DNA from 2 places in the Iamia sp. genome. Region 1 is predicted to be linked to the other one. Evidence: riboswitches for the same ligand, from Rfam matches in the RefSeq annotation. Region 1 holds a riboswitch; the other holds the start of a gene.
What was found. Region 1 has a riboswitch for S-adenosylmethionine ahead of metX (homoserine O-acetyltransferase MetX). Riboswitches for the same ligand answer to the same signal wherever they lie in the genome.
Positions count from the first base shown of each region.

Region 2: it holds a riboswitch for S-adenosylmethionine, as region 1 does, so the genes downstream of both, VNL12_RS08355 (TY-Chap domain-containing protein) here and metX (homoserine O-acetyltransferase MetX) in region 1, are expected to answer to the same signal.

Region 1 covers NZ_DATLXO010000055.1:22,099-33,186, forward strand. Annotated here, with positions in the region: gene VNL12_RS05530 (serine hydrolase domain-containing protein) at 1-409, opposite strand, end outside; gene VNL12_RS05535 (MGMT family protein) at 536-952, shown strand; gene VNL12_RS05540 (glutathione peroxidase) at 1,060-1,539, shown strand; gene VNL12_RS05545 (DEAD/DEAH box helicase) at 1,608-2,780, shown strand; gene VNL12_RS05550 (hypothetical protein) at 2,805-4,955, shown strand; gene VNL12_RS05555 (hypothetical protein) at 5,055-5,792, opposite strand; SAM-I-IV-variant riboswitch at 5,930-6,048, shown strand; gene metX (homoserine O-acetyltransferase MetX) at 6,113-7,348, shown strand; gene VNL12_RS05565 (aminotransferase class I/II-fold pyridoxal phosphate-dependent enzyme) at 7,395-8,588, shown strand; gene VNL12_RS05570 (DNA-formamidopyrimidine glycosylase family protein) at 8,611-9,387, shown strand; gene VNL12_RS05575 (HNH endonuclease signature motif containing protein) at 9,579-11,088, opposite strand, start outside.
Region 2 covers NZ_DATLXO010000079.1:706-11,793, reverse strand. Annotated here, with positions in the region: gene VNL12_RS08390 (hypothetical protein) at 1-256, opposite strand, end outside; gene VNL12_RS08385 (DUF2243 domain-containing protein) at 403-906, opposite strand; gene VNL12_RS08380 (HemK2/MTQ2 family protein methyltransferase) at 1,080-1,718, opposite strand; gene VNL12_RS08375 (carboxylate-amine ligase) at 1,788-2,960, opposite strand; gene VNL12_RS08370 (hypothetical protein) at 3,059-3,181, opposite strand; gene VNL12_RS08365 (HD domain-containing protein) at 3,698-4,006, opposite strand; gene VNL12_RS08360 (hypothetical protein) at 4,136-4,654, shown strand; SAM riboswitch class I at 4,704-4,791, shown strand; gene VNL12_RS08355 (TY-Chap domain-containing protein) at 4,799-5,422, shown strand; gene VNL12_RS08350 (DUF3293 domain-containing protein) at 5,412-6,089, shown strand; gene VNL12_RS08345 (hypothetical protein) at 6,149-6,658, shown strand; gene VNL12_RS08340 (response regulator transcription factor) at 6,674-7,444, shown strand; gene VNL12_RS08335 (hypothetical protein) at 7,731-9,428, opposite strand; gene VNL12_RS08330 (alpha/beta hydrolase family protein) at 9,657-10,916, shown strand.

The sequences.
Region 1 (11,088 bases):
GGTAGGTGGCCGGCGTCAGCCCCGTGGTCCGCTCCAGCTCGGCGCCGAGGACCTCGAACCCGGCGTTGCTGTAGATGCGCCGCCGGCCGGGAGCCGCCAGCTCGCGCCCGTCGAGTCCGAGGCCCGAGGCGTGGGCGAGCAGGTGCTCGATGGTGGACCCCTCGGGCCCGGCCGGCTCCTCGAGGGCCAGCGATCCCTCCTCGATGGCCACCAGCACGGCCGAGGCGAAGAGTGGCTTGGTGACCGAGGCGAGAGCGAAGGGACGGTCGAGGTCGCCGACGGCGTGGATGATCCCGGTGCGATCCACGACGGCGGCGGCCGCGGCGTCGACCGGCCACTCCTCGACCGCAGTGAGCGGCCCCGGAGGTGGCGCCCCGACGTCGATCCCGGTCTCGGTCGTCGGGGCCACAGATCGACCCTACCGAGCCCGGCTGCGGGGTCCCGGCGTCGCGCTCGGCGGGGCGGTGATCCGTTCTTGCGCCCGATGACGGCGGCGCGCGCCGCGTCTCGGCGCAGGAACGGCTTGGATGGCGCCATGGTCGCCCGGGAGCCCCACGACGGCGGCGAGGAGCCCCACGAGGGGTGCGAGGAGCCCCACGACGGGTGTGACCAGGCCCCCGGCGCCCGTGACGCGCCGGCCGCCGCGCTGGTCGCCCGGCACCGCCTCGACGGTCCCGAGCCCGACCTCGAGCGGGCGGTCGCAGCGGTGCTGGCGGCGCTGCGCCCCGGCGACGTCATCGCCTACGGCGAGGTGGCGGCCGAGGCGGGTTGGCCCGGGCGCTCCCGGGGCGTCGGGCGGGTGCTGTCGCGCTCGGGGGGCGCCTTTCCCTGGTGGCGGGTCGTCGACGCCTCCGGCCGGCTCGCTCCGGGCAAGGAGGAGGAGCAGACCCGGCGGTTGCGCGACGAAGGGACAGAGGTGGGCGGGCGCCGGGTCCGCCGGCTCCGGGGATGACCGTCGCCGGGATAGCGGTGGACGGGCGCCGACTCGGCCCGGGCGGTAGAACGGTGTCCGCCGAGCGCGCGCCGCGTGCCGAGACGACCCCGGAGGTCCCCGTGGCCATCTACGACCATGACGTCAACGCCCTCGATGGCAGCCCCGCTGGCCTGCACGAGCTCGAGGGCCGGGCGACCCTCGTCGTCAACGTCGCCTCCCAGTGCGGCCTCACCCCCCAGTACGAAGGCCTCGAGCGCCTCCAGCAGACCTACGCTGAGCGGGGCTTCACCGTCGCCGGCTTCCCCTGCAACCAGTTCCTGGGCCAGGAGCCGGGCACGGCCGCCGAGATCCAGACCTTCTGCTCCACCACCTACGGCGTCAGCTTCCCGATGTTCGAGAAGGTCGAGGTGAACGGCGAGGACCGCCACCCCCTCTACGCCGAGCTGACCCAGACCGCCGATGCCGAGGGTCACGACGGTGACATCCGGTGGAACTTCGAGAAGTTCCTGATCGGACCCGACGGCACGGTCCGGGCCCGCTTCGCCCCCCAGACCGAACCGGAGGACCCTCAGGTCACCGCCGCCATCGAGGCCGCCCTGCCCTAGCCGGGCCACAGATCTCTCGCGGTGACATTGGGTTTCTCGCCCCGCATCCCCGTAGGCTGGAGCTCAACATGACGACGAGCTTCGAGCAGCTCGGGGTCGACGGGGCCTTGGTCAAGGCGCTCTCCGAGACGGGGATCGACCAGGCGTTCCCGATCCAGGAGCTCACCATCAACGATGCCCTTGCCGGGCGTGACGTCTGCGGCAAGGCCAAGACCGGGTCGGGCAAGACCCTCGCCTTCGGGCTGCCCACCCTCCAGCGGGTCACGAGGGCCGAGCCACGCCGGCCCCGGGCCCTCATCCTCGTGCCCACCCGCGAGCTGGCGGCCCAGGTGTCCGAGGAGCTCATGCCCCTCGGTCGGGCCGTCGGCGTGCGGGTCGCCGCCATCTACGGCGGCGCCAACATGGTCGGCCAGATCAAGAACCTGGCCGACGGCGCCGAGGTCGTGGTGGCCACCCCCGGCCGCATGATCGACCTCATCGAGCGCAAGGAGGCCTGGCTCGACGACGTCGAGATCGTGGTCGTCGACGAGGCCGACCGCATGGCCGACATGGGCTTCTTGCCCCAGGTCGAGTGGCTGCTGCGCCACATCAAGGGCACGCACCAGACCCTGCTGTTCTCCGCCACCCTCGACGGTGCGGTGAAGATCCTGGTCGATCGCTACCAGACGGACCCCGTGCGCCACGAGGTCTCCTCGCCCCAGGTGACCGTCGAGGAGATGACCCACCGGTTCCTCCTGGTCCACCAGATGGACAAGTCCAAGGTCATCGCCGCCATCGGGCGGGCCTCGAACCGCACCATCGTGTTCTGCCGCACCAAGCGCTACGCCGACCGCCTGGTCGACGACCTCACCGACGACGGCGTCAAGGCCGGTGCCATCCACGGCGACCTGCCCCAGCGTCTGCGCGAGCGGGCCCTCGCCGACTTCATGGCCGGCAAGCTGCCCGTGCTGGTGGCCACCGACGTGGCCGCCCGCGGCATCCACGTCGACGACATCGACGTGGTGATCCACGGCGATCCGCCCGAGGACCACAAGGCCTACATCCACCGGTCCGGGCGCACCGCCCGCGCTGGTGAGGAGGGCCTCGTGGTCACCCTGGCCCTGTGGAACGAGGAGCTCGACGTCCGGCGCCTGCAGAAGCGCATCGGGATCGACCTGCCGATCGTCGAGATCTTCTCCAACGACGCCCGGCTCGCCGACCTCACGGCCTGGGATCCCACCGCGGATTCCGGCGCAGCCTGACCCAACTGGTCCCGGGGGGCGGCCATGACCGGGGTCGACCCCGCAGATCCCGTCGACCCCGCCCGGCACCCGGCGTGGGGCGAGTGGGCGGCGGCGCTCATGGCCGCGGCGCTCATGGCGCAGGGCGACCGGGAGCCCGACGTGGCCGCCCGCCTCGAAGCGGGCGTCCTGCGCCAGGTGGCCGGGGCGCGGGGGTGGGCGATGGAGGCCCGAGGCCTGGCGCTGCTCGCGTCGTGCCCGCCCGACGACCCCGTGGCGCGGAGCGTGCCCCCGGTGTCCGAGGGCCTGGCCGGTCCCGAGCTGCTGGGGGCGGTGCACGAGGCGCTCCTCGATCCCGAGGCGCGGCGGGCCCGAGGGGCGCACTACACCTCACCGGTGCTGGCCCACCGACTGGTCTGCTGGGCCCTCGACGGGTGGACGCCACCGGACCGGAGCGACGGCACCGGCCTGTCGGTGGTCGATGCGCTGTCGGTGATCGACCTGGCCGTGGGCGGAGGTGCCTTCCTGCTCGCCGCGGCGCGGTGGCAGCACGCCCGCGGGGCGGACCCGACGGGCGTCCTCGCCGGGCTGGGCGGTGTCGACCTCGACGCTGGTGCGGTTGCGGTGGCCGAGGCGGCGCTGGTGGGCTGGGCGCTCGACACCGGGTGGGACGGCGCGGCACCGGTTGGACCGCACCTCGTCGTCGGCGACGGGTTGGAGCTCGATGCGCTCGACGGGCACGACGGCCTCGCCGGGCACGACGGGTTCAACGGGTGCGACCGCCCCGACGGGCGTGACCGCCCCGACGGCCCGGGGGGCCCCGACGCCGTGGCGGGGACGGGGGCGGCCCGGCTGGGGCGCGGTCGGGTCGACCTGGTGGTGGGCAACCCGCCCTTCCTCGGCCAGCTGTCGAGCGCCACGGCCCGCGACCGGGCGGGCGCCGCTCGTCTTCGGGAGCGCTACGGCCGGGCCGCCGGCGGCTACGTCGATGCCGCCGCGGTCTTCCTGCTGGCTGCCTGTGGGTGGGTCCGGCCCGGAGGGCGCGTCGTTCTCGTCCAGCCCGAGTCGGTGCTCGGCGCCCGCGACGCCGAGGGCGTGCGGGCCGCGGTCAGCGAGCGGGCCGACCTCGTGGGCCTGTGGGTCGCCGGCGGATCGGCCTTCGCCGCGGAGGTCGACGTGTGCGCGCCGGTGCTCCAGGTGCGGTCCTCGGCCCCCGACGGGACAGGACCGCCGCCGGCCCCCGGCCCCGGCGTCCCCGGCCCCGAGGTCCCTGGTCCCGATGCCCCGACCGGGATCGTCGCGAGTCCCGCTACCCCGACCGGGATGGTCGCGAGTCCTGCTGTCCGCACCGCCCACGGCTTCGCCCTCGCTGCCGGCCCGGCGCGCCCCGGTCCGGCGAGGCGATCGTGGGCCCCGCTGCTGGCCGACGCGCGGGGCGTGCCCGTCGTCGCCCTCCCCGGCGCGTCGGGCCACCTCGGCGACCTGGTCACCGCCACCGCCGGGTTCCGCCAGCACTTCTACGGCTTGGCCCCGCACCTGCACGAGGCGCCCGACGGCGACGCCCTCGACCCGGAGACCCCAGCGGCGCGGGCGCCGGTGCTGACCACCGGCTCGGTCGACCCGTTGACCTTGCTCTGGGGTCGGCGCCCGGCGCGGATCGCGGGTCGCACCTGGTCTCGGCCCGTGGCCGACCTCGACGCGGTGGCCCGCGAGGCACCGGCGGTCGCAGCCTGGGTACGGGCCCGCCTGCAACCCAAGGTCGTCGTCGCCCCCCAGACCCGGGTGGTCGAGGCGGCGGTCGACATCGACGGACGCTTCGTGCCCGGCGTGCCCCTCGTGGCCGTCGAGCCGTTGGCCCCGGGCCGGGCAACCCTCTGGGACGTCGAGAACACCGACGGCGGACCCATCGACGTCGAGCTCCTGCTCTGGATGGTCGCCGCCGCACTGTCGGCCCCTCCCGTCACCGCCTGGGCCCTGCGGGAGAGCGCCGGCACCGCGCGCGGCGGTGACGCCCTCAAGCTCTCCGCCCGCCAGGTCCTGAGCGTTCCCCTGCCCTCCGATCGTGGCCGCTGGGAGGCCGCAGCCCGCGCTCTACGCGCCGGTCGCCCGCTCGTCGACGTCGGTCCCGACCTCAGCGTCGCCTACGGCCTCGACGCCGACCACCCCGTGACCACGTGGTGGAGAGCCCGCCTCTGAACCTCCACCTGGGACCCGTGTCCGCCACCACGGGGGACTTGGGTCCGGAGTTGGCCGGCGGATCGATCACATCGAGGGCCGGGGCCGATGAGGGGGCCTTCAGCGCGGGGTGGGCACCGGGCTGCCGTTGCCGTCGAGCATCTCGGCCGGGCCGGCGACGGTCTGGTCGGTCTCGTAGGTGAACCAGCTGAGGCCGGCGGCATCGCTGCGGCGCACCGCCACCTCGGGCTCGGAGCCGTCGGAGAGCTCGAGGCGCACCGTCTCGGCCTGGCGGGGCACCGGGCCGAACACGACCGTCGTGCCGTCCTCCAGCTCGCTGGACGTGACCGCGTAGCGATCGACCTCGCCCGCGTCGGTCGAGACGCCCACGCCGCACTGCCCGGTCACCTCCTCGTCGCCGCGCAGCAGCGTCACGCACGGGTCCTCGGTCTCGTCGGTGCGCCCGACCAGGCGGTAGCTGCTGTCGCCGCCCACGCTGCGCGCCAGTGACACCGCGTCGGGACCCTCGTTGGGGTCGGTGTCGGGGCGCAGCACGACACCGACGGCGAAGCTGACCAGCACCAGGACCAGGAACCCGAGGGCCCAGAGCCCGCACCCGGTGTAATCACCGCGCGACGCCTTCCCCGACCGGGTCGGTGTCGAACCGCGACGGGTCCGTCGGGTGGGCCCGGTGGCGGTCGGCCCCGATGCCGGCACCGGCGCCGGCTCGGTCCCCGGCCCCGATGCGACGTCGGCCTGCGGCTCGTCCCCGGCGGTCGACTCCCCGACGTTCTCCCGGTCCCCGACGTTCTTCCGGTCCCCGTCGGCGTCGACGTCGGCGTCGGCGTCGGGTTCCATGGCGGGCGAGGCTACCGGCGGCGCGCGTCGGTGCCAGGGTCGTGAGCCGACGTGGCGGGGAGGGCGGCGGCACCGCGGGCCGCCGAGAGGGTGGCGGCGATCTGGTTGGCCACCTCCGGGCCCGACGCCTACGCTGCGACTGTCATCTTGAGCGGCCCGGGGTCACCCGGGTCCGGCAACCTGGGACGGACACCCAAGGTGCCTCTCGCCTCGGCGGGGATGTGGTCGGCTCCCACCGGCAACGAAGTGTCCGGGTCCGCCCGGCGCACGGCACCCGGGCTCCCGCCCCCGACCCCGACCCCGGAGGAGGCGAGACACCCATGGCCGAACACATCGCCGAGCTGGTCGAGGCCGACTCCGCGCTGGCCCAACCGTCGTGGACGCGGGCCCATGTGAGCACGCTCCCCGCCTCCGGCGCGTGGCGGCCGAGCGACCCGACCGGCGACCGCCAGTTCCTCCGCACGTTCGTCGATCGCACCTTCGTGCTCGAGGGCGGCGGGCAGCTGAGCGACATCACCGTCGCCTTCGAGACGTGGGGCACCCTCGCCCCCGACGCGTCGAACGCCGTCCTCCTCTGCCACGCACTCACCGGTGACGCCCACGCCGGTGGGCCCGCCGGGCCCGGCCACGCCACCGCCGGCTGGTGGGGCGACCTGATCGGGCCCGGTCGCGTGCTCGACACCGACCGCTGGTTCGTGGTCTGCGCCAACGTGCTGGGCGGCTGCCAGGGCACCACCGGTCCCGCCTCGCCGCGACCCGACCGGCGCGGCGTCTACGGCTCGACGTTCCCGGTCGTGTCGATCCGCGACATGGTGCGCACCCATGCCCGCCTGGCCGACGGCCTCGGCATCGAGCGGTGGGCCGCGGTCATCGGAGGCTCGATGGGCGGCATGCAGGCGCTCGAGTGGGGGGTCATGTTCCCCGACCGGGTGGGCGCCCTGGTGCCCATCGCCACCTGTGCGGCGGCCACGGCCCAGCAGATCGCCTACTGGAGCACCGGGCGCCGGGCCATCGCCCTCGACCCCGGCTGGCGTGACGGCGACTACTACGACGCCGTCCCGGGGGCCGGTCCCCACGGGGGCCTGGCCCTGGCCCGGATGATCTCCCAGATCACCTTCCGCACCGACCACGTGTTCACCGCCCGCTTCGGGCGTGACGAGGTCGAGCCGCTCTCGGGCGACTTCGGCCTGTGGCAGCGGTTCCAGGTCGAGCGCTACCTCGAGCACCACGGCGACAAGCTGATCCGGCGCTTCGACGCCAACTCCTACCTGCTGCTCACCAAGGCCATGGACCTCCACGACCTCGGCCGGGGCCGCGGTGGGATCGACGCCGCCCTCGCCCGCATCAAGGCCCCGGTGCTGGCCGTCGGCGTGTCGAGCGACACCCTGTACCCGAGCTACCAGTCCGAGGAGCTGGTGCGCTCCCTCGCCCATCGGGGTCAGCGAGCGCGCTACGCCGAGATCGACAGCCCCCAGGGCCACGACGGCTTCCTGCTCGAGCTCGACCAGGTGGCCACCCTGCTCGCCCCCGTCCTCGACGACCTGGAGACGCCGTGATGTCGGCCCCGACCGCCCCGCCGACCGCCGTGGGAGGCTCTCGCCCATGACCGAGGAGAGCACGCCGCTGCACCCTGACACCCTCGCCGTGCGGAGCGGCCGGGCCGGCTCCGACCCGGCGCTGGCCCCGGTGATCTGGGCCAGCTCGACGTTCGTGTCGGACTCGGTCGACGAGGCCCAGGCCGCCGCCACCTCCATCGGAAGCGACCGCTTCTACTCCCGCTACGGGAACCCGACCGTCTCAGACTTCGAGCACGCGGTGGCCGACCTGGAGGGCGCCGAGGCGGCGCGGGCCTTCGGTTCGGGCATGGGCGCGGTCACCGCGGTGATGCTCGGCCTGTGCTCGCAGGGCGACCACATCGTCGCCGCCCGCCAGATCTACGCCGGCACCCAACTGGTGCTCCAGGCCGTGTGCCCGCGCTTCGGCATCGACGTCACCTTCGTCGACGGCACCGAGCCCGGCGCCCTCGCCGGGGCCGTGCGGCCGGGGAAGACGATGCTGGTGTGGGTGGAGACCCCGGCCAACCCCCGCCTCGACCTCGTCGACCTCGACGCCCTGGGGGCCATCGCCGGGCCCATGACCGTCGTCGACTCGACCTTCGCCACGCCCCTCGGCCAGCGACCGCTCGCCCACGGCGTCGACCTCGTCGTGCACTCGGCCACCAAGGCCATGGCCGGGCACAACGATGCCACCCTGGGCGTGGTCGCGGCCTCGGCCGAGCTCATCGGTTGGTTGACCGGCTTCGCCGTGCTGCAGGGCGCCACCGCGTCGCCCTACGACGCCGCCAACGGCATCCGCGGCCTGCGGACGCTCCCGGTGCGCTTCGCCCGCCAGTCGGCCTCGGCGCTCGAGCTGGCCCGGTGGCTCGAGAAGGACGGGCGGGTCACCGAGGTGCGCCACCCCGGCCTCGAGTCGCACCCCCAGCACGAGCTGGCTCTGCGCCAGATGCAGCACCTCGGGGGGCTCGTCTGCTTCGACCTGCCCGGGGGCATCGACGCCGGGCGCCGCTTCGTCGAGGCCGTGGAGCTGGCCCGCCTGGCGTCGTCGCTCGGAGGCCCCGAGACCCTCGTGACCCACCCGGCGTCGACGACCCACGTGAACCTGCTGCCCGACGAGCTGGCGGCGGTCGGCATCGGCGCGGGCACCATCCGTCTGTCGGTGGGCCTCGAGCACCCCGATGACCTGCGCGCCGATCTCGGCCGGGCCCTGACGGCGGCCGGAGCCGTCCCTCGCCCGTGAGGCAACCTCGACGGGCGGCTCCGTGCCCGAGTTGATCGAGGTCGAGCTCTACCGGCGCGTCGCCGAGCGGGCCGTGGGCCGTCGCATCGCCGCCGTCCACGCGCCCGACGCCTGGTTCTGCAAGGGCGTCGAACCCGAGGTGGTCACCGCCGCCCTCGCCGGTCGCACCCTCACCGGCACCCGGCGCCGGGGGAAGCTGCTGATGGTCGACACCGACGGGCCGGTGCTCGGCCTGCGCTTCGGGATGGCCGGTCGCCTGCTCGTCGACGGCGCCGGGCCGATCGAGCGCCTCGAGTACTCGACGGGTCGCGACGACCCGGTGTGGCACCGCTTCGGCCTGCGCTTCGAGGGTGGGGGAGATCTGACCGTCGTCGACCCCCGGCGCCTCGGCGGGGTCGAGCTCGAGCCCGACGAGGAGCGCCTCGGCCCCGATGCGGCCACCGTCGGCCGCGCCGCCCTGCGCGACCTGCTGGCCCGATCCCAGGCGCCGCTCAAGGCGCGGCTGATGGACCAGGCCCGCCTGGCCGGTGTGGGCAACCTGATCTGCGACGAGGCCCTCTGGCGCGCCGGGCTCGACCCGGCCCGGCCGGCGACCTCGCTCGAGCCCCGCGAGGTGACCCGCCTCCACCGCCACCTCGCCGCCACCATCGCCCTGCTCACCGAGCGGGGAGGCGCCCACACCGGCGATCTGCAGATCCAGCGCTCGCGCGACGGGCGGTGCCCGCGCTGCCACCGTCCGCTCGATCGCCGCACCGTGGGCGGTCGCACGACCTACTCCTGTCCCCGGCACCAGACCTAGCGCTGCGGCGGCCAGCTTTCGCCAGGAGCTGACGGTCCTCTGACCCGGCGCCTGATCTCGTTGCCCCCGGTCGGTCTGGCCGAGCCGCCCGGAACGTCCATCTTGGCAAGCCGGCGGTTCCTTGCGGCTTCGTCGTGTGGGCTCGGTGGGGTCTGCGGATGGTGTCGGGTGCTGGTCGCCGTCGGGCCGGGTCAGCTGCGGAGGGGGGTGGTGTCGGAGGGGTCGCGGCGCCGGCAGTGGCGGGCGACCTCGGCCTGGCGGATGAGATCCTTGATGCGGCATCGGGTCAGGTAGTCGGCCTGGCGGCGTTCGGCTGCGATCTCACCGGCGTCGTCCTCCGGTGGTGCACCTCGGGGTGGTGCACCGGGGGGTGGTCGGGTGCGGATCAGGGGGCTGCGGGCGCGGAGGGGCGCGGTGAGCGGTTCTCGGTCGGTGCGGGTAGTGACGAGGGTGCCGTCAGGGCCGCGGGTCATGGTGAAGCCGCCGCCGTGGACCAACTTATGGTGGTGGCGACAGAGCAGGGCAAGGTTGATGAGGTCGGTGCGACCGCCGTGTTCCCACCACACCAGGTGATGGGCAATGCAGTGCTCGGGCGGAACCGAGCACCCGGGGAACTGGCATCCGCCGTCGCGGATGCGCAGGGCGCGGCGTTGGGCCCGGTTGGCGATGCGGATGGCGCGGCCCATGTTGAGCTGATCGGCGCCGGGGCCGACGTAGACGGGGATGACGGTGCCCTCGCAGGCCAGACGCCGGACCACGTCGGGGTGCACCGGCCCCGAGCGGGACAGCTCCGAGAGCATGGCGGGGTAGGGGGCGAGCGGGTCGAGCCCGGCCAGCAGATCGTCGCCCAGGGGGTCGTCGGCCAATTGACCGTCGGCAGCGAGGCCCCTCTCGGGGTCGTCGAGGTCGGAGGCGCCGGCGGTGCCGGGCAGGGGCCACGGCGGGGGTGGGCCGCTGGGGTCGGCGATGTGGTCGGATCGGTGGTCGCGGGGGCGTGGCTCGCAGCCGCGTTCGCTGCCGGTCCCGTCGGTGGCGCCGGGGGGTGGTTGGGTGAGGGTGGCGGTGGTGGTGAGGGCGAGGATGAGGGGGCGGGCGGTGCCGTCGTCGTCGCCGCCGCGGGTGCCGCGCTCGATGACCTCGACGAGGGCGATGGCCCGTCGCTCAGAGGGGTCGAGGCCGTCGTCGGTGCGGAACACCCCGGTGGTCCACAGGGCGTTGATCTGGGCGTCGATGGCGTTGGCGACCTTCTCGCCGTTCTCGGCGCAGAGGTCGAGCTGCCCGGCCCACCGGTCGCCCACCGGCGAGAGCCAGGCCCGGGACCGGACCCCGCCGCCGTCGGGTTCGGGGCCGTCGGGCTCCGCGATGGCGAAGCGTTCGCGGACCTCTTGGGTCCAGCGGGCCAGGAACCGCCGCCCTGCGGCGAGGGTGGCGGTGGCGACCTCGGAGACGAGGACCTCCTCGCAGAGGTCGAACGCGTCTTCGAGGCCGCCGCTGCGGGCTGTGAGCAGCGCCCGGACCTGGGCCTGGGTGAGGCGCCCGGCCCGGTGCGCAGCGGTGATCTGCGGGTGGCTGCGCAGGTCGCGGGCCAGGGCCAGGTCGGTCTTGGCCTGCCCGTAGGAGACCCCGACCCGGGCGGCGACCCACCCGGGGGCGTTGTGGGCACCGTCGGCGGCCCAGACGGTGCGGGCGTCGAAGCGGTCG
Region 2 (11,088 bases), on a different contig from region 1:
GGGACTCCGTGCCGAGGTCGCGCACCGGCGGGGGCACCTCGATGGCGTACTCGCCCCAGCCCTCGTTGCGGCCATCACCCTCGACCATGGAGAGCTCGGAGCCTTCCTCGTAGGCAACCACCACGTTGACTGCGACCGACGCACCGCCGGGCCACCTGACCTTCGGAGGATGGCGCCCGTAGCCGACGAAGTCACGGGCCGGGCCCGGGCCGGCGAGGTCGGCGACCGGCAGGGGCGGGCGGAAGCGGGGAGGCACGTTCCTCAGTCCACCACGGCACGGGCCGAGGGTGCCGCAACCGCCCGTCGAGCTCGGTGAGGTCCCGGCCCGAGCGTCGAGCACGCCCCCGGATCGATCCGGCTGGCGGCGAAGCTGAACGGTCGGTCACCCAGCCTCGGGGCGGATCAACGATCGGTGAGCTGCTCCTGATCGGCGGGGTTCGAGGTTTGGGGGCGGGCGGCCTGGCTCACCCCCGACGCCGCTTTCGAGGTCCGGGCGAGAGCGACGCCGACACCGACGAGCACCGCCCCCAGTAAGAGGAACCCGAGGTCCCACGAGACCGGACCACCCGCGTCGTCGCGGACGTGGTGGATCGCCAGCAGGTGGTGGTTGATGATGCCCTCGACCAGGTTGAACCCGCCCCACCCGGCCAGCAGCAGCCCGACCTGGACGCGCCACGGAGGCGCCCGCCGTCGCCGCTGCCAGGCCCGGATGGTCAGGTTGGCTCCGGCGAACGCGACCACCCATGTCGCCACGTGGAAGAGCCCGTCAGCCAGGGTGTTGGCCTCCAGACCGGCCACCGTGGTGGCCGGGTGGTCGCCGGTGTCGGTGAGCATGTGGTGCCACTGGAGGATCTGGTGGAGGACGATGCCGTCCACGAACCCGCCGAACCCTATGCCGAGCAGCACGCTTGGGAGCCTGGGCGGTGCACTGCGATCCTGCTGCGACGCCATGGCCGGCCACTACCGGAGGTGCCGCCGCTCAAACGGCCGGGACCGGGAGGGCTCGGCGGCCCCGGACCGGAGACGGACAGCGGGTGCGGGCATCGACCACATCGCCGGGCGCCGCCAGCGACCGAGGTTCAACGTTCGCCGGCCACGGCCCGGATGATGACGACATCCTCCTCGTCGATGCCGGCGGGCACCGTGCCGGCTCGCTGCTGCTCACGCATGAGCGGGCCGAGGGGGCCGCGGTGGCGATCGACGACCGCGGCCCCGGGCAGGCCGGCGCGTCGGAGGCGGGCGATGGTGGCGTGCTCGTCGATGAGCGAGGAGTGCACGAGCAGGATCGCGCCGCCGGGTCGGAGGTGGCGGGGAGCGTCGTCGCAGATCGCATCGAGGACCTTGCGGCCGTCGCGACCGGCGACCCAGGCGCGGGACGCGCCGTGACGCGGCAGGGCGTCGGCCGGCGAGGGGACGTACGGGGGGTTGCTCACGATGCAGTCGAAGTACTCGTCGCCGACGGGCTCGAAGAGGCACCCTCGCAGAGCGCGGACCCGCACGTGGTTGCGACGAGCGTTCAGGCGGACGGTCATCACCGCCCGGCGGGAGACGTCGACCGCCGTCGCCGAGCAGCCTTGCTGGGCCGCGACGAGGGCCAGGACGCCGCTCCCGGTGCAGAGGTCGAGGACGCGCGCCCCAGGGCCGAGGCGCTCGCGGCGGAGCGCCTCGGCCAGGCGCCAGGAGTCGGAGATGGGGGCGAAGACGCCGGGGAGGGTCATGAGTTGCATCGGTTGCTTCGGCCTCTTCTTCCTTGGAGGGTCGAACGGTCGCCATCGTCTTCGAGTCGATCAGTGATGGAAGGCCTCGATCAACCAGCCGGTGGCCCCGCGGAGGCCGGCCTGGCGCAGCTGATCGGCAGCGGTGTGCTCGGTGACAGCTCTGGCCGCGTCCAGGCCGGCCTCGGAGTGGGGCTCGATCTGGTCGAAGATGTCGCGGAGCCGACGACGGGTGGGGATGGCCTCGCCCGACTCGAGGTCGGCCAGTCGGCCGTGGATGCCGTCGCGGAGCGCGCACCAGCGGTTCTCGGCGATGCGCCACGTCGGATGGGCATCGAGCGCCTCGCCGTCGTGGTGCCGCTGCGCCAAGTGGCGGATCAGGGCATAGACCGTTTCGGCGACCGCCGCGGAAGCCGCGACGGTGGGTTGCACGTCGGGGACGCGCACCTCCAGCGTCCCGTGGATCACGTGCGGTCGTAGCTCCCACCACCATCGGCGCGGTTCGGGCACGGTGCCGCTGGCCGTTCCCCACTCAAGGTGGTCGACGAAAGCGTCCCAGCTCTCGAGGACGGGGGGCACCCCCTGGCGAGGGAGTTGCCCGGCGATGACGGGCCGGACCGATGCCAGGCCGGTGTCGCGGCCCTCGTAGAACGGTGCGGCGGCTGCCAGCGCCGCGATCTCCGGCAGGTAGCCACGCAACGCGTTGTAGACCGCGAGCGTGCAATCGGCGGTGCCCAGGGCGACGTGGACCTGAAGCGCACCGATCAGCTGCCGACGGGCCACCTCGCCGAAGTCGTCCTCGATGGCCCGGTGGCGTTCCGACGGGCCCACTGCCGTGGTGGCGGGGGCCCACGGGTGCACCGCAGCAGCAGCCGGCGCCACCACGCCGTCGCAGGCACGGATGAGCGCCGCCCGGGCCGCGGCGAGCTCGTCCCGAGCGCCCTCCACGCTGCGGTGCGGGCGAGTCAGCAGCTCCACCTGGCAGGCGGGGAGCTCCTGTTTGATCCGGGCATCGCCCCCGGCCGCTCGCACCACCTCCGCGGCGACCGGCGCGGGGGCATGGGTGGCCGGGTCGACCAGCAGGACTTCCTCCTCTAGGCCGATGGTGAAGGGATCGGTGGCATCGAACACGCCGCGGACCTCGTCCACGTCGAGGCGCGCCCGGGGACAGGCGCGAGCTGCGCCCCTGTTGACCACGGCTGGCGGTGGGGAGGGACACGCCTGATCGAAGGAGGGCAAGGCCATGGCACCGTCCTTCGGGTCGGACGCAGCAGCGGTCGCGGCGAAGCGATCACATCCTGCCCGGGCGACGACGACCGAACCACGTGCGAAGCCCCGTCGGCCTACCGACCGGCGTTGAGCAGAAGGGTGAGGCCCACCGACAAGAGCACCGACACCAGGATCATCATCAGGCAACCCAGCCCGCCGCCCAGTGCTCTCACCTCTGTGTTGCGCCCGATGCGCACGGGACCTCCCAGGAGTTCGCGACGGAGCGCTGATCGCTCGAACGACACTGCGCCCGTCTCCCCGGCCCAAACCCTTCCCCGAGCCGCCGTCGACGCCCTGCGAGGACGCAAACTGCTACCGCCGAATGGGTGAAGTAGGAGCCGACCGACCCGTCGTCCCGCTCGACCGACCCCGGGCCAGCCCCTGTGCGTGATGTTCGCCAGCCCCGCGCTGCTCACCGTCCGCTGCCGCACCCTCGAGCAGATCGGCGCGCCGGTCAGCTGGTGCAGGTCGTCATCGGTGGCGTTCGGCACCGGACGATCGGTAGCAGCCCCGGGCCCGGCTCGTCTAGGTGTTGATCATCCACCACATCACCAAGCAGATGATCACACCGACCAGGCCGAGACCGGCGAAGAGCTCCACGAACATCGTTCCTCCCAAGTTCCCCTGACGCCCCAGACCCGGATGGGCCGATGCCCTGCCATCCGCCCCTGTCCGCGACGGTACAACCCGCCGAGGCGCCGATGGTGAGGAGCTCAGGCACTCCAATGGGCGGCCGCCTGCTCGTCGGCCTGCTCGGAGCAGGCCCCCACGATCGCCCCGACGTCGTCGCCGAACTCGTCGGCGATCTCCCGGAGCCGCTGCTCGCCCCCGGCGTCCTCGGCCACGTCGTGGAGCACGGCGGCGATGGCCTGGTCCTCGTCACCGCCGTGCTCGAGCACGAGTGCGCTCACGGCGAGCACATGGGCCAGGTAAGGGATCTCGGTGCCCTTGCGAACGGCGCCGTCGTGGGCCACCCGGGCGATCTCGACAGCACGGGTGTAGCGGGGGCTCAGCGTCGTCATCCGCCGATCGTAGGACCGACGCGGATCGGACCCTCCCGAGCTTCCAGAGGGCCGCGGACCTGGCTTCACTGTCGTACCCCTGTGAGACCCTCGAGTCATGACCTCCTCGAACGACACGGCCCGACCTTGGTGACTGCTGCGCTCATCGAGCGCCTCGGCCGCCTGCCGAACGTGACCGCGTCCGAGCAGGACGACGGCCGAGTCGTCGTCCTGCTCGGCGGGAGTGTGCCCGACCTCGTCGTCGACCCGGCGGCCGTCGTGGTCCTCGAGCCGCTCACGACGCCCTGGGGCGCTCCCGCGCTGCGCATGGTGCGCCACGACCTCGCCGCCGACGGCTCCGACGGCGTCGCCACGGTCGTCGTGTTCGAAGGCGACGTGATCTTCGCCCCCGACCCCGCTGCAGGCCAGGAGCGGGTCGTCCCCGGGCGCCTGCCCCACGTGGTGTCCGACCTCCCCCCGGTGGTCAGCTACCACGAGGTGCGCAAGCACCTCTCGGCGGGCGCCGATCCCGACGCCGATGGCGACCGGCTGGTCGCCTTGGCGCTCGCCGTCAGCGCCTGCGTGGAGGGTGCTCGCCGGGTCGGGCTCGACGTCCGCGAGCTTGATGCCGAGCTCACCGACCTCATCGATCGGGCACGGTCCTACTGAACCGCAACCAGGGCGGAGGAGGTCGCGCCGGCGACCGCTACCGTCGATCAGACCATCCAGAGCAGTCGAGGGACGTGGCCCGACGACGCTGCCGCAACCTGCCTCCCGGCAAGGTGCGCCCGCCACGCCGATGGAGGCACACACATGACCAGTCACCGCCGGATGGGCCGCGCCCGCCGCGACGAGAACAACTTCAAGATCCGGCCCGCCGGTGCCGGCGGCTTCGTCGCCTTCGAGGCGGCCCTGGCCCGCAAGCTGGCCTCGCTGGCGACGCTCCCCGAGCGGCACGGCGTGATCCTCACGCTCGACGGCGGCGAGGGCAACTACTTCACCCAGGCGCTCGTCGACCACGAGTGCGGTGCCTGGCTCGAGGCCGTGTCGAACGAGTTCATCACGGAGGGCCACGAGCTCGATGACGACCAGCACCGCCTCCTGGCCGCCTTCGGCCTCAACCCGCCCGACGGCTGCCCGAACCACCACCTGGCCCTCGCCCTGCCCACCGACTGGCACCACGCCGCCGCGCTGCTGGTCCGGCCGCTCGAGGCCGTCTACGGCGCCACCCGCCACACCCTCATATGCGTCGAGGTGCTCGAGGTCGACCGAGGCTCTCCCTTCGGCCCCGCCGAGGCCGACGACATCGCGGCCGAGGCCGTCGAAGGGACCGAGGCCGCCCATCCTCCCGCCCGCGAGGCGAGGGCCACAACGGCCGGAGCAAGGAACCGACCCCTGACCGGCCCGACCCCCGAGGTGACCACCCATGAGCGCTGAGCACTCCCCGACGAGGTTGGCCCCCTGGCAGGCCTTCGCCTCCACCGTCATCGTCACCTGGTCGGGCGATGGCCTTCCCCACGTCCTGGCCGGACCCTGGGCCGATGGGCGGGTCCATCGCACCCGGCACGTCATCACCGCCTTCAACCCCGACGGTCGCGACGTCGACCCCGAGGCCAACGCGGCCGCCAACTGGCGGCTGATCGCCGAGCTCGGTGCCGCCGGGCACCGGTGGGAGCCAGCCGTCGGCGCCTCGCCCGATGCCGACCACCACGAGCTCGGCGTGGTGGTCGACGGGCTCACCCGCGCCGAGGCGGTCGCCCTCGGCGCTCGCCACCGCCAGCTCGCCGTCTTCGAGCTCGACGACGAGCGGCTGATCGTCGTCCCCTGCGACCGCGGGCCGGTGAGCGAGCGCGACCGCAACCAACGCCTCGCCCCGATGGACATCACCTACGACCACCTCATCGCCTGGCGCGCCGAGCACGAGGCGACCACTGGAGACGAGCTCGACCGACTGCGGTGCCCTTCCTGCGAAGCTCTCGATCCGGCCCGCATGCTCTTCGGCATGCCCGCCGGGTGGCCCCCCGACTGGCTGGCCGTCGGCGGCTGCGTGATCGGCCCCGATCGACCCAGCTACCAGTGCCGCACCTGCGGCCACCGCTGGTGAGGGGCACCCACCTCTCGGCCTGCCGTTTCCCGCTTCGCCGCCCGGGTCAGGCTGGGGACGTGCCCGAGCGCCCCGGATCCATCGTCGTCTCCGCCACCGTGGCCGCCGCCCTCATGCTGACGGGCTGCGGATCGGACGACCCGGCGACCATCGGCTCGGGCGACGGCCTCGACCCGTCCGACACCGAGGTGGTGCTCCGCTTCACCGACTCGTCGGTGCCTCCGGAGCACCACCGCAGCTACGTCCTCACCGCCGATGGCTCCGACGTGCACGTCGTGGTCGACTCCTACGGCGACGTGCTCCACGACGTCACCGAACAGTTGTCCGAGCAGGTGTGGGACGACGTCGTATCCGACCTCTCCACCGCAGAGGTCGACGACGACCACGGCGAAGGCTGCGTCGGCGGAACCAGCACCCGGCTGACGGTGACCGAGGGCTCGGAGACCCGGGTCGACGTCACCATCGCGGCCTGTGGCGGCGGCGACGATGACGACGCCCTCGAACGCATCGCCGACCTCACCGCACCGCTGGCCGAGATCGTCGACCTGCGCTCTCTGCGCCGCGCCTGACCCCCATTGGCGCGCATGACGGGGGACGAGCGCGAGCTGTGGGCGCGCGACGTGGCACGCTCTGTGCGCCTGATCGTGCAGGACGACGTGGAGAGGGATCGGATGCCTGAGGACAAGCCCGTGCGCGTGTGTGTCATCAACGATTACGACGTGATCGTCCACGGGACCGCCGCCCTCCTGGCGCCCCACGGTGACCTGGTGCAAGTCGTCGAGTGCTCCGTCGAGGGCCTGCCCGATGCCGAGGTCGACATCGGGCTCCTCGACTGCTTCGCCCTGCCCGGAGAGGGCGCCGAGATGATCGAGAAGATCGCAGGCCACGCCAACGTGGGCCGGGTCGCCGTCTACAGCTGGGGCAACGCGCCGGAGCTGGTCGATGCATCGGTCGCCTCCGGCGCCTTGGGATACTTCAGCAAGGGCCTCTCGGGGCGCGACCTGGCCGAGGGCCTCGTCGCCGTCCACCGGGGGGAGCGCGTGGTGCGGATCTCCGAGGGCGCGGTGGACGAGGAGCCGGTCGATGCTCGCGACGACACCGCGCGACGCTGGCCCGGCCACCAGATCGGTCTCACCGAGCGCGAGAGCGAGGTGCTGGCACTGATCACCCAGGGCCAGCGCACCGCCGACATCGCCACCCACCTGTACCTGGGCGTCAACTCGATCAAGACCCACACCCAGAACCTCTTCCGCAAGATCGGGGTGACGTCGCGGACCGAGGCCGCCCTCTGGGGCGTCGACCACGGCTTCCGTCCTGACCGCAGCACCCGCGACAGCTGGACGCCTCCGCCCTGATCCGGTCCACGGCGTCGTCCGCCACCAACGTGACGCCCCGCCACGGAGGAACCGACCCCCGGACCCCGCCGGGGTGCTCCATGGCCCGGCCCCGTTCAACTGGTAGCGACATCGGGTGTGGGGACCCCCGGATCGCCGACCAGTTCGGTCGGCTCGTTGAACTGGTAGCGACATCGGGTGTGGGGACCCCCGGATCGCCGACCAGTTCGGTCAGCTCGTTGAGCTGCTAGCGACATCGGGTGCGACGACAGCACGGATCCCGCGGGCCGGTGTCGGGCGGGGGCCGTCACCCGGGGTCGAACCATCGGGTGTTGCCCGCGGCCGTCGGGTCGACCACCTCGTGACGGATGAGGGCCCGCAGCACGGTCCGCTCGGTGGGCCGGTCGAGGCGACGGTTGGCCGGCCCCAACAGCTGGCGGATCACCCCGTCGGGCGTGAGCTCGAGGCACCCCCGCAAACCATCGTCGCGGAAAACCCCGACCAGCTCGCTGCGCCCTGACGCCGCGGCCGGCCCGAAGTCCTCCAGGCAGTTGCGCAGCAGCCGACCCCAGCGTTCCAGGTCGCCGCAGGTCCGCGGTCGGGCGAAGCGCAAGCCGTCGAGCTCGCGCCCGTCGATCCGGGCGACTCGGGCCGTGGACGGGATCGGGGTGGCCGCCGTGACAGTTCCGCCCGCTGCCGGCGCCGCCATAGCCGGTGCCGCATGGGCGAGAGGACGACGCCCGGCGTGGGGCTCGGCGAGCACGGGGTCGTCGAAGGCGGCGGTCAGGTCCCCGACACTGAGGGTCGCCTGGGGCACGACGGGCGCGGCCCGGGCCGGCCGAGCGGGGGGTACGGGCCCGTCGCCCGGGCGGGCACGACGGGCCGTGGGCGGCTGCTGGATGTCGCCCACACGGGTGGGGGTGCTGGGCGGCCCTCCGGCGCGGCGAGCGGCCGCGGGGGTTGACGTCGACCTCGGCGGGTTGGCGCCGGCCGTCGTGAGCCCGGAGGTCTGGTCGGCCCTGGCGCCGTTGCCCGTCCGACGTGGGGCCGGATCGGCCTCGCCGCCGGTTGCGGCGCGCCGTGGGGCCCGACCGCTCCGGGCGTCGACCGCACCGGGACGCACGAGCCGGGGTGTCGGCATCGCGCGGGCTCGGCCCGGCGGCGGGGCGGGAGGCCGGTGGTCGGTCACGATCAGCGAGCGGCACACGTCGGCCAGCTCGCGCAGGCGGTTCGGCAGGCGGGACGGGAGCCTCGGGGCGACGTCGGGCCACACCTTCACCACGTCGAGCAGCAGGCGGGTGCCGTCGGGAAGGGCGCTGGCGTCGGTCAGTACCCGCACCGTCCGGTGGGCACCCAGCGCTCCCACCACGGCGCGGCTTGCCCGCAGCTCATCGACGGTGAACGTGGCGGCGGGGGCGGGGTGCGCGGCGGTCTCGGCGAGCACCCGGGCCAGGCGGTCGCTGTCGAGCACGGGCGCTCCGATCAGGGCCAGGCCCACGGCATGGAGGCCCACCGGCCCGCCCCCGTCGGGTCCGGCCAGGGCCGAGGCAACCGCCGCGATCACCGGGCGGGTCGTCCGCTCCGCGAAGCCGGCTTCGGCGGCGCGGCGGGCGGAGGAGGCGGCGAGGATCGCCACCGCCCACCGAGGCACCTCGTCGATGGGCTCCGCGCCGCGGTCGTACGCCGCGCCGAGGGTGGGGAAGGCGGCGCCGCCCAGCTCGGCCAGCAGGGTGGCCGGCGCACGAGGCCGCCACGCACCGGCGCGATCGGTCGCCGCGGTCAGCGAGGCCCGGGCGGCGCGGTGGGCAGTGGGGCGGGGCACACCGGCTCGGTCCGCGGCGGCATCGAGACAGGCCAGGGCGGCCGACGGGTGGACGCTGAGATCGACGACCTTGTCGACCGCAGGGACGACCAAGCCCACCCGCACCCGGCCGGTCATGGGCCCGAAGTGGAGCACCGCCTCGCCACCGACCGAGGTGACCTCACCGTCGATGCGGTCCCGCACCGTCCCTCGTCTTCCCATCGGCCCCGGCACCCGGACGAGACAACCACACATCGCCTCACCGAACAACCGTTCCTCGGGGCGAACATCGTCGGCGGGTCGCCGTGTTCGGAGCGACGGGGCTCGACCTCGCCGGGACCAGGACCGCGGGCGCATCCTTCGAGGGTGGGTGGGGGGCGTAACTGGAACGTGTTCCTGCGCCGTGGGTCGTTGCTGCATACCCTCAGGCCCATGTCGCACCTCCGTTCGCGCCGCACCCTCGCCCTCATGTCCGCCCTGGTCCTCGTCCTCACCGTCGCCTGCGGCTCCGACGACGACGACGACGCCACGACCACGACCTCCGCCGAGGAGTCCGAGAGCTCCGAGAGCTCCGAGAGCGCCGAGGGAACCGACGGCACCGACGGGACGGGTGGGGAGGACGCCGCCGCCGGGCAGCTCGTCGAGTGGTCCGAGCGGGGGCCCCACGGCGTGGGGTCGCACCAGCTCGCCCTCGACGACGGACGGCGGGTCGTCGTCTGGTACCCGGCCGAGGCCGGCGCCGGCACCGAGGAGCCGACCGAGACCTTCGACATCGCCAGCCTCCTCACCCCCGAGCTGCAGGCGAAGATCCCCGCCGAGGCCCGGGTGCAGTACCCCGTCGCCGCCGCGCCGAACGCCGAGCCGTACCCCGGCGACGGCCCGTACCCCGTGATCCTCTTCAGCCACGGCTTCGCCGGCTTCCCCGAGCAGTCGGTCGACCTGACCACCCACCTGGCGTCGTGGGGTTACGTCGTCGCCGCCCCCGACCACGTCGAGCGCTCGCTCAGCGGCCTGCTCGGCACCGGGGCCCAGGGTGTCGCTCCCCGGGAGGATCCCGAGGTGCTCGCCGCCACCTTCGATCTCGTCGAGGCCCAGTCCGGCGACGAGTCCTCGCCGCTCGCAGACCTGGCCGACGTCGAGAAGGTCGCGGTGGCCGGGCACTCGGCCGGCGCCGGCGCCTCGTATCGCATGGCCGCCACCGATGACCGCATCGACGCCTTCGCCACCTACTCGATCGGCAGCGGCAGCGAGGAGGACCCGTTGCCCGAGCCGGCGCCCACCCAGCCCGTCCTCGTCATGCTCGGCGACCGCGACGGCGTCATCGAGCCCGATGCGACGCGAGAGGTCTACGAGGGCCTCGGCGCCCCCAAGTACCTGGCCGAGGTCGCCAACTCGGGGCACCTGGTGTTCAGCGACCTCTGCGTGATCGGGGCCGATCAAGGCGGGCTCATCGGCATCGTGGAGGAGATCGACCTCGACATCCCCGACAACCTCAAGCGGCTCGGAAGCGACGGCTGCGACACCGAGGAGTACCTGCCCGCGGATGAGGCGTTCCCCGCCATCGACGCGCTCTCGGTCGCCTTCTTCCGCACCTACCTCGACGAGGAGGACGGCGCCGCCGACGCGCTCGCGCCCGGGCCCGTCGAGGGCCTCGACGGCGAGGCCGAGGTCACCCTCACCGCTGAACCCTGACGCCTCGGGGCCGGCCCCGCCGGTCGACGGGTTCGCTGCCGGTCGGCCGATCCCGGCACGTGGCGGTCGGTGGAGCTCGACGCCATGACCCCTGCCCGGCGCGCCCGAGGTTCTTGCGTCGGGTCGTCGCGCGGGACACACGACGGGAGCGCAACGACAGCCGATCGCGGAC